DNA from 2 places in the Staphylococcus sp. HMSC068C09 genome. Region 2 is predicted to be linked to the other one. Evidence: predicted binding sites of a transcription regulator. Region 2 holds the regulator's gene; the other holds the start of a gene.
The links. The regulator LexA, encoded in region 2, represses DNA repair genes until DNA is damaged. The targets are predictions, from matches to a motif close to CGAACATATGTTCG.
Positions count from the first base shown of each region.

Region 1 (8,477 bases), on a different contig from region 2:
TAATAAATCTTTACCACCCAAAAACTTCATAAAGCGTGTTTCAGAAAAGCTTAGCTTATTAGTTTTCTTTCCTTCATCCTTTTTGTGGTCCATTGACATATCATTTTCACCGTACCCTTTAATCTAAAATAAAATAATCTATATTATATCATACCATGTAGCTTATTCATTTTGTGTGTTATTTTGAGATTGAAAATGATAAATATGCAAAGCTAAATAAACAATTTCTGAATCATCTATATCAATATCTAGATCTTTTTGAATAACTTTAGAAATCTTATATGCTGTACTATAACAATTAGGGTAATATGTTTTGACCATATTGATAAACTCATCTTGTGCATGAACGTATTCCTTTTTATTTAAACGACGAATTAGGAATTGAATATGTCTAATAAATCGTTGATATTGAACAGTTCGAGGATTTACAGGATACCCTATGTCATTTTCGATAATTAATACACATTTACTTATCATTTTATTAATTAAAGATATTTCACTCATAGGTAAATCTTCTTTATTTGAAGCAATATGCAATGCTATAAAACCTATTTCATCATCAGGAAATGTGACGTCTAATTTCTCATTTAATCGCTGTATAACTTGTGTGGCGATATCATATGCCTCACTATATAAATGTTTAGTTTCCATTGCAAAGGGATTACTAATTATTTGATTTTGTTTTAAGCGTTTATATGCAAAAGTAATATGATCGGTTAAGGCAATGACTAGTTGTTTATCATCTTTCATATAAGTTGTACTTGTAATATAGTTAACTGATTCAATAATTGCCTGTAAGACCTCTTCATCAGCTATTTCAACTAGAGATTTATAATATTCTTGTTGTTGTTTTTGATCTAATTTATACACTTTCTCAATAGAAGCATTATCATCTACGACCATTCCAGGCTTTTTATTAAAACCAATGCCTTTACCGATTAAAATAACTTCTTGATTACTATTGATGCATATGATGACGTTATTATTTAAAATTTTTGAAATATGATATTTGCTCATCATTATCATCCTTTTTTACTATTAAAATTATATAGTTAAACATTATATTTGAAAAGTCATTCTTTTAAAAAACACTTCTTTCTCGCATTACTCTAAGAGATGGAGAAAAGAAGTGTTGATTTAAATTATTAATGTTTTTTAGATATTTTATCTTCGCGTCCCCAAGATTCAATACCAAATAAATTAATCTCAAGGTTTTCTGGTTTAAATACCGGTTTTAAACCGGCACGTTTTTGTTGAATATAATCTTTCATAACAGCAAATGCAATATTTGAAAGACCTATAATGGAAACAAGGTTTACAATGGCCATTAATCCCATAAATAAGTCCGCTGTACTCCATACGGTTTCAGTTTTAACAACTGCGCCTATAAATACTAATACAACAACTAAGCATCTAAAAATAAATAAAATTGCTTTATTTTTAGATAGAAATTCTATATTAGATTGTCCGTAATAGTAATTACCAACTACAGAAGAAAATGCAAATAGCGTAATCGCGACAGTTAAGAAGATACCACCTGGAGAACCAAGATGTTCATTCAATGCAGATTGTGTAACTTCTACACCTTGTGGCGCTTTTTCACCAAATTTTAAGCCTGAGTAAAGTAAAATCATAATAGCTGTTGCTGTACAAACAAGCATTGTATCGAAGAAGACACCTAAAGATTGAAGTAATCCTTGTTTTACTGGATGTGGTACAGCAGCAGTAGCAGCCGCATTGGGTGCTGAACCCATACCTGCTTCGTTAGAGAATAAGCCACGTTTTATACCTTGTAAAATCGCTGTACCTACCGCGCCACCAGCGACTTGTTCCATTCCGAACGCACTTTTAATAATTGTACCAATCATTGGAATGATTTGATCAAAATTCATTAGTAAGATAAATAAAACTATACCAACATAAACGATAGCCATTATTGGAACAATTAAAGATGACAACGTTGCAATACTACGTACACCACCGAAGATAATGATTGCTGTAATGACAGCCAAAATAATACCAGTAATGACTGGACTAATATGATATTGTGTTCTTAAAGATTCAGCAATAGTATTCGATTGAACAGTGTTAAATACAAATGCAAATGTAACAGTAATTAACACAGCAAATGTGATACCAAGCCATTTTTGATTTAAACCTTTGGTTATGTAATAAGCTGGACCTCCTCGGAAGCCACCTTCTTTATCATGAACTTTGTAAACTTGTGCAAGTGTTGCTTCTATAAATGCACTCGCAGCTCCGATAAATGCGATAATCCACATCCAAAAAACTGCCCCAGGACCCCCTAACACAATTGCTGTTGCTACACCAGCAATATTTCCTGTTCCAACACGGGAACCTGCACTAATAGCAAATGCTTGAAAAGGTGAAATACCTTTCTCTCCATTTTTCAAAGTTTCTGGTTTTTCAACTAATGCTCTAAACATTTCAGGTAACATTCGTAATTGAACAAATTTAGAACTAATAGTAAAGAAGATACCTACTGTCAATAGTAAACCTATTAAATACTGTGACCAGATTAAATCATTTCCAACTTGAACAACAGATTTAAACCAATCAGGTATTAAACTATCAAAATCTCTCAATTAAATCCCTCTCATCAAAATTATTGTTATGATATACATTACAAGAGATTTATATTGTAGTATTAAAGGTCAAAATGTACATGTTTTTCATGTCATCACTTTGATATACTTATCAACAATATAAATCTCTTGTGAGTTATAAATAGTTAAATATTAAATTAATTTTATCATCTTATGAATTACTTGAAAACAAAAATTTTAAAATCATATTAATTTATTATCATTGATTTTACATTTCCAAATTCATTTGTATCAACTACAAATGAACCATTTGTATATTGTTCAGAAAGATGAATATTAGAAATTTCACCTGTTTCAGCATGTTTATCTGAATAAAGTGTATAGTATGTTTCATCTCTGACAACATATGCAGCTACAATACGATGAGGATTTTTTTTCAATTCTTTTAAAAGTGTAATACCTCTTTGTGCGCGTTTGGCATCTTGTAATATATCTTTAGCAATACGTTTCATTGCTCCTCTTTGGGTAGCCATAATTATTGAATTATTCTGATCAACAGTATCAGTCATAATAACATAATCTTCATCTTTTAAATTGATAGATTTCACACCAGCCGCTCTTAATCCTGTATCTGAAAGTTCTTCTGTAGAATACGTTAATGACATGCCTTTATGTGTAATAACAGTAATCATTTGTTCTTGAGTTATGCGAAGTACATTTACCACTTCGTCTTCATTTTTTAATTTTGTTGCAATGAGTGGCTTATTAAATCGCGTGGTTTTAAATAATGATTGATTACTCTTTTTAATCATGCCATTACGAGTTGCAATAATATAAAATGCTTTACCATCAAATGTTTTTTCGTTAAATACATCTATAATTCTCTCGTTTTCTTCTAAAGGCACAATTTGCGATACATGCTGACCTAACTCTTTCCATCGCACATCTGCAATTTTATGAATTGGAATAAAGAGATATCTTCCTTTATTTGTAAATACTAAAGCTGTATCTTGAGTATTTACAGTTTGGTATTTGAGTAGACTATCTCCCTCTTTTAAACCTACTTCTGTCACACCACTTGCATTAAAGCTACGTGTAGACGTACGTTTTATATATCCATGTCTAGTCACACTTAAAACCACTTCTTCACTTGGTACAATAACTTCTTTATCAATTTTAATTTCTGATATTTCCGCTTCAATTGAAGATAAACGTGATGTTTTAAAACGTTTTCGAATCTCTGTAAGTTCTTTTTTAATAACATTTAATAATGCGTCATGGTTATCAAGAATATTTCGGTACGCTTCTATTAATTTTTGTAATTCTTCATGTTCTTCTTCAAGTGCAACAATATCAGTATTAGTTAAACGATATAATTGAAGCATCACAATGGCTTCTGCTTGTGCTTCAGTAAAGTCAAATTCTTTTACTAAATTATCTTTTGCATCTTTTTTATTTTTAGAATGACGAATCAGCGCAATCACTTCATCTAATATAGATAAAGCTTTCATAAGACCTTCTACAATATGCATGCGCTTTTCAGCATGATTTAAGTCGTATTTTGTACGATTAGCTACAACTTCAATTTGATGATTTAAATAGCTGTCAATAATTTCACGTAGACCCATTAATTTTGGACGTCCATCACTAATAGCGACCATATTGAAATTATAAGTAATTTGTAAATCAGAATTTTTATATAAATAGTTTTTAATAGACTCTGAATTAACATCTTTTTTTAATTCAATAGCAATTCTTAAACCTGTACGATCTGTTTCATCACGTACTTCAATAATACCATCTACTTTTTTATCAGCACGAAGCTCATCAATACGTTTCACAAGCGAACTTTTATTCACTTCATAAGGAATTTCTGTCACAATTAATTGTTTACGTCCATTTCTTAACGCTTCTTCATCTACTTTTGAACGAACAACAATTTTTCCTTTTCCTGTTTCATAGGCTTTCTTAATACCATCAATACCTTGAATAATACCGCCTGTCGGAAAATCAGGACCTTTGATATATTTCATTAATTGATTTACTGAAATATTAGGATTATCAATATATTTTAATGTTGCTTGAATTACTTCACCTAAATTATGTGGAGGAATATCAGTAGCATATCCTGCCGAAATACCAGTCGAACCGTTTACTAGTAAATTTGGAAATCTTGCCGGTAACACCATAGGTTCAAGTGTTGTGTCATCATAGTTTGGTATAAAGGACACTGTTTCCTTATTAATGTCACGAACCAACTCCTCAGAAAGTTGACTTAACTTCGCTTCTGTATAACGCATCGCAGCAGGTGGATCATTATCAATACTACCATTATTACCGTGCATTTCGATTAATACATGACGCAACTTCCAATCTTGGCTTAAACGTACCATTGCATCATAAACTGAAAAATCACCATGTGGATGATATTGACCAATAACATCCCCAACTGTTTTCGCACTTTTACGGAAATTTTTATCATACGTATTGCCACTACTATACATAGCAAATAAAATTCTACGTTGTACAGGTTTTAAACCATCACGCACATCCGGTAACGCACGTTCTTGAATAATATATTTACTATATCTTCCAAAGCGATCACCAATAACATCTTCAAGTGATAGGTCTTGAATTATCTCACTCAATTGACTTCCTCCTCATCATATTCTTCAGTATCAAGTATTTGAACTTCTGTATTATCTAAAATACTTTGATCTTCTTGCATGCCAAATTCAACATGATTTTCAATCCATTCACGTCTTGGTGCAACTTTATCTCCCATTAATGTTGTTACACGTTTAGAAGAACGTACTTCATCATCGATTTGGACTCTAATCAACGTTCTTGTCTCAGGATTCATTGTAGTTTCCCACAATTGCTCAGGATTCATTTCACCTAAACCTTTATAGCGCTGTAAAATAAAGCCTTTACCTAATTGTTTTTGAAGTTTGTCCAATTCATCATCTGTCCAAGCATATTCTACTTTTTTAGATTTCCCTTTACCTTTTTCTAATTTGTATAACGGAGGTAATGCAATAAAAACACGACCTGCTTGAACAAGAGGTCTCATATATTTGAAGAAAAATGTTAATAATAACACTTGAATATGGGCGCCATCTGTATCAGCATCAGTCATAATAATAACTCTATTATAATTACTATCTTCTAATTTAAAATCATTACCAACACCAGCACCAATTGTATGAATAATTGTATTAATTTCTTCATTTTTGAAAATATCTTCAAGTTTTGCTTTTTCAGTATTAATCACTTTACCTCGTAAAGGTAAAATAGCCTGGAATTTTCTATCTCTTCCAAGTTTAGCTGATCCCCCTGCTGAATCACCTTCGACAAGATATAATTCATTTTTCTCAGTATTCTTACTTTGAGCAGGCGTTAACTTTCCTGATAATAAAGTATCTTTACGTTTGTTTTTCTTACCAGAACGTGCATCCTCCCGTGCCTTACGAGCCGCTTCTCTTGCCTGTTGCGCTTTAATAGCTTTCTTCACAAGTGATTTAGATAATTGTCCTTTTTCCTCTAAATAATAAGGTAATTTTTCAGAAACAACAGAATCTACTGCACTACGCGCTTCTGATGTACCAAGCTTAGATTTAGTTTGTCCCTCAAATTGCAGTAATTCTTCTGGAATACGTACAGAAATCACTGCTGTTAATCCTTCTCTAATATCATTACCATCTAAGTTTTTATCTTTATCTTTAAGTTCATTGATACGGCGTGCATAGTCATTAAATACGCGTGTCATTGCTGTTTTAAATCCTACTTCATGAGTTCCGCCGTCTTTTGTACGTACATTATTAACAAAACTTAATATACTTTCAGAATATTGATCATTATATTGAAAAGCAACATCTACTTCGATTCCATTTGCAGCACCTGTAAACGTCGTAACATCATGCAATACTTCTTTACCTTCATTGATATAACTTACAAATTCTTTAATACCTTCTTCGTAATGATAAACATCTTCACGTTCTTTTCCATCACGTAGATCTTTCAATGTAATTTTTAAGTTTTTTAATAAGAATGCAGATTCTTGTAAGCGCTCACTTAATATATCAAAATTAAATGCCGTTGTTGCTTTAAAAATACTTGAATCTGGTTTAAATGTGACTTTTGTACCTGTTTTCTTAGTTTTTCCCGCTTTCACTAAACCAGAAGTTGGAATACCACCATCCTTAAAAGATTGCTTATAAATTTGTCCATCTCGATGAATTTCAACTTCTAACCATTCACTTAAAGCATTAACTACGGAAGCACCAACACCATGAAGTCCTCCAGAAGTTTTATATCCACCTTGTCCAAATTTACCTCCAGCATGTAATACAGTAAAAATAACTTCTACAGTAGGTTTACCAGACGCATGCATACCAGTTGGCATACCTCTCCCATTATCTTCCACTGAAATACTATTATCTTTATTGATTGTTACATCAATTTCATTACCATAACCATTTAAAACTTCATCGACGGAGTTATCGACAATTTCATATACTAAATGGTGTAATCCACGTTTATCAGTCGACCCAATATACATCCCAGGACGTTTTCTAACTGCCTCAAGTCCTTCTAATACTTGAATCGAATCATCTGAATAATGATTTGTCATTTTTGTTGCCAATGCGTTCGCCTCCTACAAACGTACGTTCGTTTTTTTAACTTTACAATAGTTATTCTTATATAAAACGCATTAAAATGCAAGTATGAGTTCTATAAGATAAACATTTAACTTAATATATAAGACGTTTTTTCAATTTTTAATCGTTGTCAGGAATACTTTGTGATAAAATATACCTACATTATATAAGGGATGTGTAAACAAATTATGATGATAGTTCTCATGTTGATTTTAAGCTATCTCATTGGAGCTATTCCAAATGGTTATGTTATAGGAAAAGTTTTTTTTAAAAAAGATATTAGAGAATTTGGAAGCGGTAATACTGGTGCCACAAATAGTTTTAGAGTTTTAGGAAAACCAGCTGGATTTATCGTTACTTTTTTAGATATATTTAAAGGATTCATTACTGTATTTTTCCCGTTATGGTTTCCAGTGCATGCGCAGGGACCAATTAGTACATTCTTCACACATGGATTAATTGTCGGTATTTTTGCAATAATTGGTCACGTTTATCCTATTTATCTTAAATTTAAAGGAGGTAAGGCTGTAGCCACAAGTGCCGGAGTTGTGTTAGGAGTTAATCCAATCTTACTTTTAATTTTAGCAGTCATATTCTTTGGAATTTTATATTTAACAAAGTATGTGTCATTATCCAGTATTATTGCGGCAATCAGCTGTGTGATAGGTTCATTAATTATTCATGATTACATATTATTTGGAATGAGTGCTTTTGTATCAATCATTTTAATTTTTAGACACCGTTCTAATATTGTTAGAATTTTTAAAGGTGAAGAACCAAAAATCAAATGGATGTAAAATGGATGATCTTGCACCAAATGTGAAGATTCAGTTTAGTTCTATTAATTTAAATATGATAAACAGTTCATGTTTAATAGTGAGAACAATATGTTTTAATTCAAACAATTTTTGCATTATAAATATCATAATTATTAATATAAAGGATGGTTCTTACAATGAAAATCAAATTGACTGATGAAGCAGTTGAATGGTTTAAAAATGAATTAGATTTACCTGAAGAGAATAAAGTCTTACAATTTTATGTGAGGTATGGTGGAGAATTTCAACTTAAACAAGGTTTTAGCCCAGCATTTCGTGTGGAATTGAGCAATGATGTTGAGATAGGTTATCACGAAAATTATAATGATTTAATTGTTGTAGTTTCAGAAGATGACTTATGGTATTTTGAAGATCATGAAGTTCTAGTTGAAAAAGTAGACCATGAAGACGAAATTGTTTATTCTACAACT
Region 1 is NZ_KV813736.1:3,792-12,268, reverse strand. It holds gene HMPREF2930_RS01450 (AI-2E family transporter) at 1-99, opposite strand, end outside; gene glcT (glucose PTS transporter transcription antiterminator GlcT) at 163-1,017, opposite strand; gene HMPREF2930_RS01440 (glutamine transporter AlsT) at 1,146-2,606, opposite strand; gene parC (DNA topoisomerase IV subunit A) at 2,816-5,215, opposite strand; gene parE (DNA topoisomerase IV subunit B) at 5,212-7,200, opposite strand; gene plsY (glycerol-3-phosphate 1-O-acyltransferase PlsY) at 7,417-8,025, shown strand; gene HMPREF2930_RS01420 (HesB/YadR/YfhF family protein) at 8,184-8,477, shown strand, end outside.
Region 1: the regulator LexA is predicted to act here: its motif matches at 7,228-7,241, upstream of parE (DNA topoisomerase IV subunit B).

Region 2 (8,477 bases):
GATGTTTTTCCTCCATTTATCGTTAAGTGACCAATTAAAATATTTATTTTCTCTTTATTCAAATTTTCTACTATATAATTAATACATTTTTCTGTTGCTTGTTGATAAGTTTGAATAGAAGCATCTTTAAAAAATTCTTTTACTTCACTAATAGTAGCAAATGGAAGTACATAGAAATGTACATCATTAAATTCGATAGGTTGATTCATATGTTTTAATTTTGTACGAATAAAGAGTTTGGAATGTTCAAACCATGAAGCTCCATAATTCAATCGTTCTTTACCATCGTGATTACCATTAGAAATAATCATAGGGATATTCATATCTATATTAATAGTATGAATAGCATTTTCAAAAAGATGAATAGTTTCTTTACTTGGATAAGTTGTATCATAAATATCCCCAGCAATCACAACTACATCAGGTTTCTCATCTTTTAAACATTGGATAAATTGTTCTAAAATAAATGATTGGTCTTCAAGAAATTGTTTTCCGTTAAGTATCTTTCCTAAATGCCAATCTCCAGTATGTATAATTTTCATAACATTCCCCTTACTTTTTAAAGCATTATACTTTAATTTTAAAAAAGAGCGAGATTGAATTCTCAATGAACTCACATACTCGCTCTAAACTTCAATTCAATTTAATATCAAAAAATAATATTTTATTTAATTTTAGATAAGCTAATAATATTAATCTCTATTATGAGACTAAAGATTTTTTAACATTTTTATATTTATATAACATAGCTAAACGCCAAGGAACAATCATACTAAATGCCAATAAAAAGAACATGCCTCCGATTTCTCCTGGATCAATAGAGCTACTAATAAATATTTTTATGATTGTTCTAATAATTAAAAGTGAAATTAAAATGATTGGAAACGCTTTTGATCGTTTCATATATACCTCAGCGCCTTGAACTTCAAAATGACTTGTCCAGATAAGTACAGATGAAAATATCACACCTAAAATGATAGATTCTAAAATTTCAGCCCCAGTTAATCTAAAATATGGAATAACATACATCAAAGCCCCTGTCGACATAAAGATAGGAGGTAAAATAATTTTCTTTTCATTTACAGGGAACTTTTGTGCTTTCATACGAATAACTATGACAACAATCCCCATAAACAATGCAAATACTATGGAAAAAACTAAATATGCCAAATTTACACCTTCTTATACTCACATAACTAAAAGTTTAATACTATTATACTTCTTAAATACTCCAACTAAAAATGTTTTACAACAAAAACAAAGGATTGTAAACCCTTATGGCATACAATCCTTTAATAACTATTATTTTTTTGAACTCTTCATGTTTTGATCCATGTTTTTGTTCATCATCGTCATCATTTGATTGATTTTCTTTTGAGACGGTTTTTGTCCCATTTGCATCATCATCATACGTAACATTTCTTCATTGATAGGTGGGTTTTTTTTCAAATAGTCCATCATATATTTTCTTGCTAAGAAGAAACCACCAACTAGTCCGATGATAAGTGCTACAATGATTAATAAAATTGCTAACCAAGTTGCCATTGTTTCACCCACTTTCTATATCCTACTGAATTTTACTAAATAACTACCTTGATTTCAAGAGTTAGTTTTAGAATAACACCTCTTCGCTTTTATATTAACAAACTGTTTAACACGAATACTAATATTTATAAATAACTTCATATAAAGTGCTATGCACAAAATAAAAAAAAGCAAGAAAGAACTCATTTTGAATTCATTCCCCGCTCTCTCTCTATGTTGACTAAATCATAATATTAAAAAGTGCGAATTTGATTTAAAATATTTTCTTTAGTAAAGCCATATTTTTCGACAACTAAGTCTCCTGGTGCACTTGCACCAAAACCATCGATTCCAATTACTTTACCTTCAGTGCCTACATATTTATGCCAACCGAGTGGTGAAGCCATTTCAATTGCAACACGTTTAGTTAATTCTTTTGGAATAACTGATTCTTTATACTCGTCTGTTTGTTGCTCAAAAGCGAACCAGTTTGGCATAGAAACGACTCTTACACCTTTACCTTGTTTATCTAAATCTTTAGCTACTTCAATAGCTAAGCTTACTTCTGAGCCAGTTGCTAGTAATAGATATTCAGGTTTAGTTTCAGTTTCAAATACAACATATGCACCTTTTCGTACGCCTTCTTCAACCGTTTCTTCATCTACATCTAAATAAGGAAGATTTTGACGAGTTAAAACTAGAGATGTTGGTGTTTGTTTAGATTCTAATGCAACTTCCCATGCTACTCTTGTTTCATTACCGTCTGCTGGACGAATGACGTTCATATTTGGAATAGCTCTTAAACCTGCTAACTGTTCAATCGGTTCGTGTGTTGGACCATCTTCACCTACAGCAATTGAATCATGTGTAAAGATAAATGTTGCATTCAATCCCATAATTGCAGATAAGCGTAATGCTGGTTTTAAGTAATCACTAAATACGAAGAATGTAGCACCATAAGGATGTAAACCTCCATGTGCTGCCATACCGTTTACTGCAGCACCCATAGCAAATTCTCTTACACCAAACCAAACATTTTTACCTTCTGGAGTATTAGGATTGTAATCTGTAGCTTCTTTAACATTTGATTTATTAGATCCTGCTAAATCTGCAGAACCACCAAAGAATGAAGGAACAGATTTACTAATTGCTTGAATGATTTCTCCAGAATCTGCACGAGTAGCTGCATTATGATCACTACTGAATTTTGGTAATTCATCTTTATAATTTTCAGGTAATTTACCACTGATTGCCAATTTAAATTCTTCAGCTAACTCTGGATATTTTTCTGTATATGTTTCTAATTTTTCTTTCCACTCATCTTCATGCTCATTTGCACGTTTTAGCATTGTTGTTTGGAAGATTTCATATACTTCTTCTGGAACATTGAAACGTTTTTCTGGATCTAATCCATATGCTTCAAATGTAAGTTTTCTTTCATCAGTACCAAGTGGCGCTCCGTGAACACCATTTGTACCGCTAACGTTTGGCGCGCCGTAACCAATAATTGTTTTAACTTCAATTAACGTAGGACCATTTTGCTGTTTAGCTTTAGTAATCGCATTATCAATTTCTTCTAAATTGTTGCCATCTTTTACTAAAATATGGTTCCATCCATAACTTTCAAAACGTTGTTTTACATCTTCTGAGAAAGATTTGTTAAGTTCACCATCAAGTGAAATATCATTTGAATCGTATAATACAATAAGTTTATCTAATTGATTATGACCAGCAAATGAAGCTGCTTCATGAGAAATACCTTCCATTAAATCTCCATCTGAAGCCAACACGTAAGTATAATGATCTACAACGTTAATATCATCTTTATTAAATTTACCACCTAAATGCGCTTCAGCTAAAGCCATTCCCACAGACATAGCAAATCCTTGTCCTAATGGACCTGTTGTAACTTCAACACCATCTGTATGACGAAACTCAGGATGTCCAGGTGTTTTAGAACCCCATTGTCTGAACTGCTTTAATTCTTCTAATTCTAAGCTTCCAGAGACATGTAATAAACTATATAGTAAAGCAGAACCATGACCTGCAGATAATATAAATCTATCTCTGTTAAAGTAGTCTTTAGATTGTGGATTAAAGTTTAAGTGGCGAGTCCAAAGCGTGTAGGCCATTGGTGCAGCTCCCATAGGCAGACCAGGATGACCAGAATTTGCTTCTTCAATTGCATCAATACTTAATGCACGTATAGTATCAATAGCTAATTGGTCTTTTTCATTAAACATCTTACATACTTCCCTTCTAGAATTAATCATCTTTTTTATATTATAACTTAAAAATATAGTAAATGATAAGATTATAATGTTAATGATTAAAATGTTATTAACTATTGATCATTCTTTTTACTTTCTTGAATTTTTTTAAGTTTTTCCGGCGTTACATCGTTACCTTCTGGATCAATGACTTTGGTACTTTCAATTTGTTGTTTAAATCCTTCTCTAAAAGAATCTAAATATTGTTTACGCAACTTAGATTGCTCTTTTGCTTCAGCTTCTGTTAAACCTTGCTCTTTTTTCTTTTTTGCTAATTCATTAATTCTATCTATATTTAAATTATTATTTGACATGTCATCACACTTTCTATTCTTTTCTTTAATACATATAAAATACTTAATTAATATAACAAAAAGAGACATAGATAAAAAATCTAAGCATCATAAACTCTTTCTAAAATAAATGAAGTATTTTTATATAATACTTCATATTCCCATTTCTTAGAAGTAATAACTTTTTATCTATATCTCTTAAATATTTATTTAACTAAGGCGAACACTTTATAGTCTGTTTGTTCTGTATTATCGGGTATATCGTTCTTATAATCATCGTTTAAAATCGCTTTTTTAGGGATCGTATGATCGGTAATTTCGTACATGTGTTCCGTATGAGCGTTCTGATATAAGTTAGTAAAAAACACCAGAAAAACGATGCAAGATACTACTAGAACAATTATATTTTTAATGATATTACTAGTATAATTACTAAGCATTTATTTTCACTCCTAGAACATTTGTTTGTATAAATACTTTAACAGAACGAGTGTTCCTAGTCAATAGTATTACGAACAAATGTTTGTTTAAAAAATCAAAAAATGCTATACTATATTAAAATAAACTTAGGGAGTGCCTATATATGAGAGAGTTAACTAAAAGACAAAGTGAGATTTATGATTATATTAAACATGTTGTTCAAATAAAAGGTTATCCACCAAGTGTAAGAGAGATTGGTGAAGCTGTTGGTCTTGCTTCAAGTTCAACTGTGCATGGTCATTTATCTAGATTAGAAGAAAAAGGATATATTAGAAGAGATCCTACTAAACCTAGAGCAATTGAAATCGTGAGTGATCAAAATAATGATATGACTAGAGAAGAAACTATCTATGTTCCTGTTATCGGTAAAGTTACAGCTGGAGTTCCAATTACAGCAGTAGAGAATATAGAAGAATACTTTCCATTACCAGAACATTTAACATCCACACACAATAGTGATGTGTTTATTTTAAATGTTATCGGTGAAAGTATGATTGAAGCGGGTATTTTAGACGGAGATAAAGTAATTGTAAGAAGCCAAACTATTGCTGAAAATGGAGATATTATCGTAGCAATGACTGAAGATGATGAAGCTACTGTAAAACGTTTTTTTAAAGAAAAAAATCGATATCGTTTACAACCAGAAAATAGTGCTATGAGTCCTATTTACTTAGATAATGTAACAGTTATCGGTAAAGTTATTGGTCTTTATAGAGAATTGTAGTTTATCTCTTGTTTGTTACGTTAAAATCTCTTATATATATGTTTAATATACAAAAAACTAGAAGTGCCTAAGCACTTCTAGTTTTATTTTTTATTTAAAATCTCTTTAACTTTATCAAGTATATCTTTTTTCTTATTTTTCTTTGTAGGCATAATATCAACTTCCTTGCAAAAAGAACATACCCCTATATATTATAAATCAAACATTATCCAGCATAGTTTTCTGTCCAAAATGGTTGTCGCTTATTATTAAAATCTACACCTACACCTAATGTATTAACGTGTGTATTTAAAATATTTTCCCGATGTCCTAGAGAATTCATAAGTCCTTCGTGAGCATAAATACTACTTTGTTGACCATAAGCTAAATTTTCAGCAGCAACATTAAATTGTATACCATCACGTTTCATTCTATCGAAAGGTGAATGACCATTTAAATCAGTATGCTCAAAATAATTATTTTTAACCATATCTTCACTATGTTTTCTTGCAGTATTAGATATTTTTTTAGAGTAATCCAATGTATTTAATCCGTGTTGTTTTCTTTCTGCATTAACTAAATCAAAGTTTTGATATTCAAAGCTTTTTTCTAGCGTTGTAGAAGGTGCACCATATTGCTTTTGTAATCGGTTTTCCATCGATTCACTCACTTGCAACAACCCTGTTAAGTTATTTTTATTATGTTTATCGTAAAATGCAGTTGTATAAATGTGATCTTTATAAAAAACATCATATTCATCATTTTTTACAACAAAACGATTACGTCCTTTTGCAATTTTATCTACTGGCTTACCAAGACGTTGTTCAACCACTTTTTTAGGGGTATTATATTTAATTTTAGATTTAGAAGTTATAATGTTTTGATTACTAAATAAAGCATTAACTTTATTATTAATATAACTTACCATTAAAAAATTTTGATAATCATCATTATAATAAGTGTACCATTTTGTACCATATTCATTTGAAGTCACTCTTTTTGGTCGCCCTATCTTATTTTCTACTTCCTTTTGTGACATATTTAATTGAATATTATTAACTGCGAATTCTTGTTTTTTTGGAACTTTAAGCACATTATTTTTATAGCTTGTATCTTCATTTAATAAAACTTCTACTTTATCTCTTACATTATTTTGCAAATGAATAAAAAACTGGTTTTCTTCGATGGGTTTTATAATGATAAATAACAGAAATATTGCAGTAAATAAAAGGAATTTTTTAATAACATTCACCTACTAAATATATATTAATCTCTATCACCATTAAAAATTGAGTTTCTTACAATAACATAGTCAACAGTAGTTAGTGATTTTAAATCTTTGCCGCCAGCATAGGAAATTGAACTTTGAAGATCTTGTTGCATTTCAACTAAGGTATCTTTTAATGAACCTTTATGTTCCACAAACATTTTCTTCCCTTCAACATTCTTATGTTCTCCTTTTTGGAATTCGGAAGCACTACCAAAATATTCTTTATAACGTTTACCATCTAACTCAACTGTTTTGCCAGGAGATTCTTCATGCGCTGCAAATAATGAACCAATCATAACCATAGTGGCTCCAAAACGAATAGATTTCGCGATATCACCATGTGTTCTAATACCTCCATCAGCAATAATTGGTTTACGTGCAGCTTTACTACAAATGTTTAATGCAGCTAATTGCCATCCTCCTGTACCAAATCCAGTTTTAATTTTAGTAATACACACTCGTCCTGGTCCTATACCAACTTTAGTAGCATCTGCACCAGCATTTTCTAATTCTCTTACTCCCTCAGGCGTTCCTACATTACCAGCAATAACAAATGATTGAGGAATATGTTTTTTAATATGTTTAATCATATTAATAACCGAATTAGCATGACCATGGGCGATATCAATTGTAATATATTCAGGTATTAAATGCTCAGTTTTTAATTTTTCTATAAATTCAAATTCAGTTTCCTTTACACCCACTGAAATAGAAGCGAAAAGTCCTTTATTTTGCATTTTTTTTATAAAAGGTATGCGACCTGCTTCATCAAAACGATGCATAATATAAAAATAATCATTTTCTGCAAACCATTCAGCTAAAGATTCATTCATAACTGTTTGCATATTAGCAGGAACCACTGGCAACTTAAAAGTTTTAGGTCCAAATTGTACAGTTGTATCACATTCAGATCTACTATTAACAATACATTTATTTGGAATTAATTGAATATCTTCATAATCAAAAATTTTCATACTTTAAATTTCCCCTATACATTAAAAATTAAAAAGACACTGTAGACATAAATAAAATATCTGACGCTTTAAAAAATCATTTATAACGTAATCTAGAGCGAGAAATCACCTTTTCCTCGCTCTTATTATTTATATCCTTATATACTTTACAATTTTTTAAATACAATGTAAATGGACTAAAGTATTAGTTTCAGTTACCAACTAGATTTTTTCACACCAGGAATTTGACCTTTATGAGCATGTTCTCGAAATGCAATTCTAGACATTTCAAATTTTCTCATTACACCTCTTGGGCGTCCTGTAACTTTGCATCTTCTTGTTAAACGAGTTGGAGATGAATCTCTTGGCAATTTTTTTAATGCTTTATAATCTCCTTTTTCTTTCAGTTCTTTACGTAATTCATAATATTGATTTACTAATTTTTCTCTTTTTAATTCTTTAGCTATTTTAGATTTTTTAGCCATATAATATCTCCTTTTTACAAATCGTAATAATTACGTTTTATATCTTAACATACTTTTAAAAAATTACAAAGACAATTATTTTAAAATTAAAAGACTCACACATGTTATTCATCTTAAACATGTATGAGTCTATAATAGTTTATCTTTTTGTCGTATTTAAAAGATAAGGAATTATTTAGTTTCACGGTGTAGCGTGTATTTATTTAATCTTGGGCAATATTTTTTCATTTCAATACGCTCAGGGTTATTACGTTTATTTTTTGTTGTAATATAATTACGATCGCCACATTCAGTGCAAGCTAAAGTTACATTAACGCGCATCAATAACATCCTTTCTTGTTATATATAATTAGGAATTCTTACGATTTAAAATTCTATCATATCCTTTATTTTTAAGCAATAAGTTTCTTTTAATTTAATCAGTTTCCTTCTACGTACCAAAAACTAATCGTTTTAAAAAATCAGAAAATTTAAAATTTTTAAAACAAATTGTTCAAAA
Region 2 is NZ_KV813756.1:526,857-535,333, reverse strand. It holds gene sbcD (exonuclease subunit SbcD) at 1-542, opposite strand, end outside; gene HMPREF2930_RS07330 (CcdC family protein) at 703-1,170, opposite strand; gene HMPREF2930_RS07325 (YneF family protein) at 1,303-1,545, opposite strand; gene tkt (transketolase) at 1,779-3,767, opposite strand; gene HMPREF2930_RS07315 (DUF896 domain-containing protein) at 3,869-4,108, opposite strand; gene sosA (DNA damage-induced cell division inhibitor SosA) at 4,294-4,527, opposite strand; gene lexA (transcriptional repressor LexA) at 4,671-5,291, shown strand; gene HMPREF2930_RS07300 (CAP domain-containing protein) at 5,497-6,522, opposite strand; gene guaC (GMP reductase) at 6,537-7,514, opposite strand; gene rpsN (30S ribosomal protein S14) at 7,709-7,978, opposite strand; gene rpmG (50S ribosomal protein L33) at 8,150-8,299, opposite strand.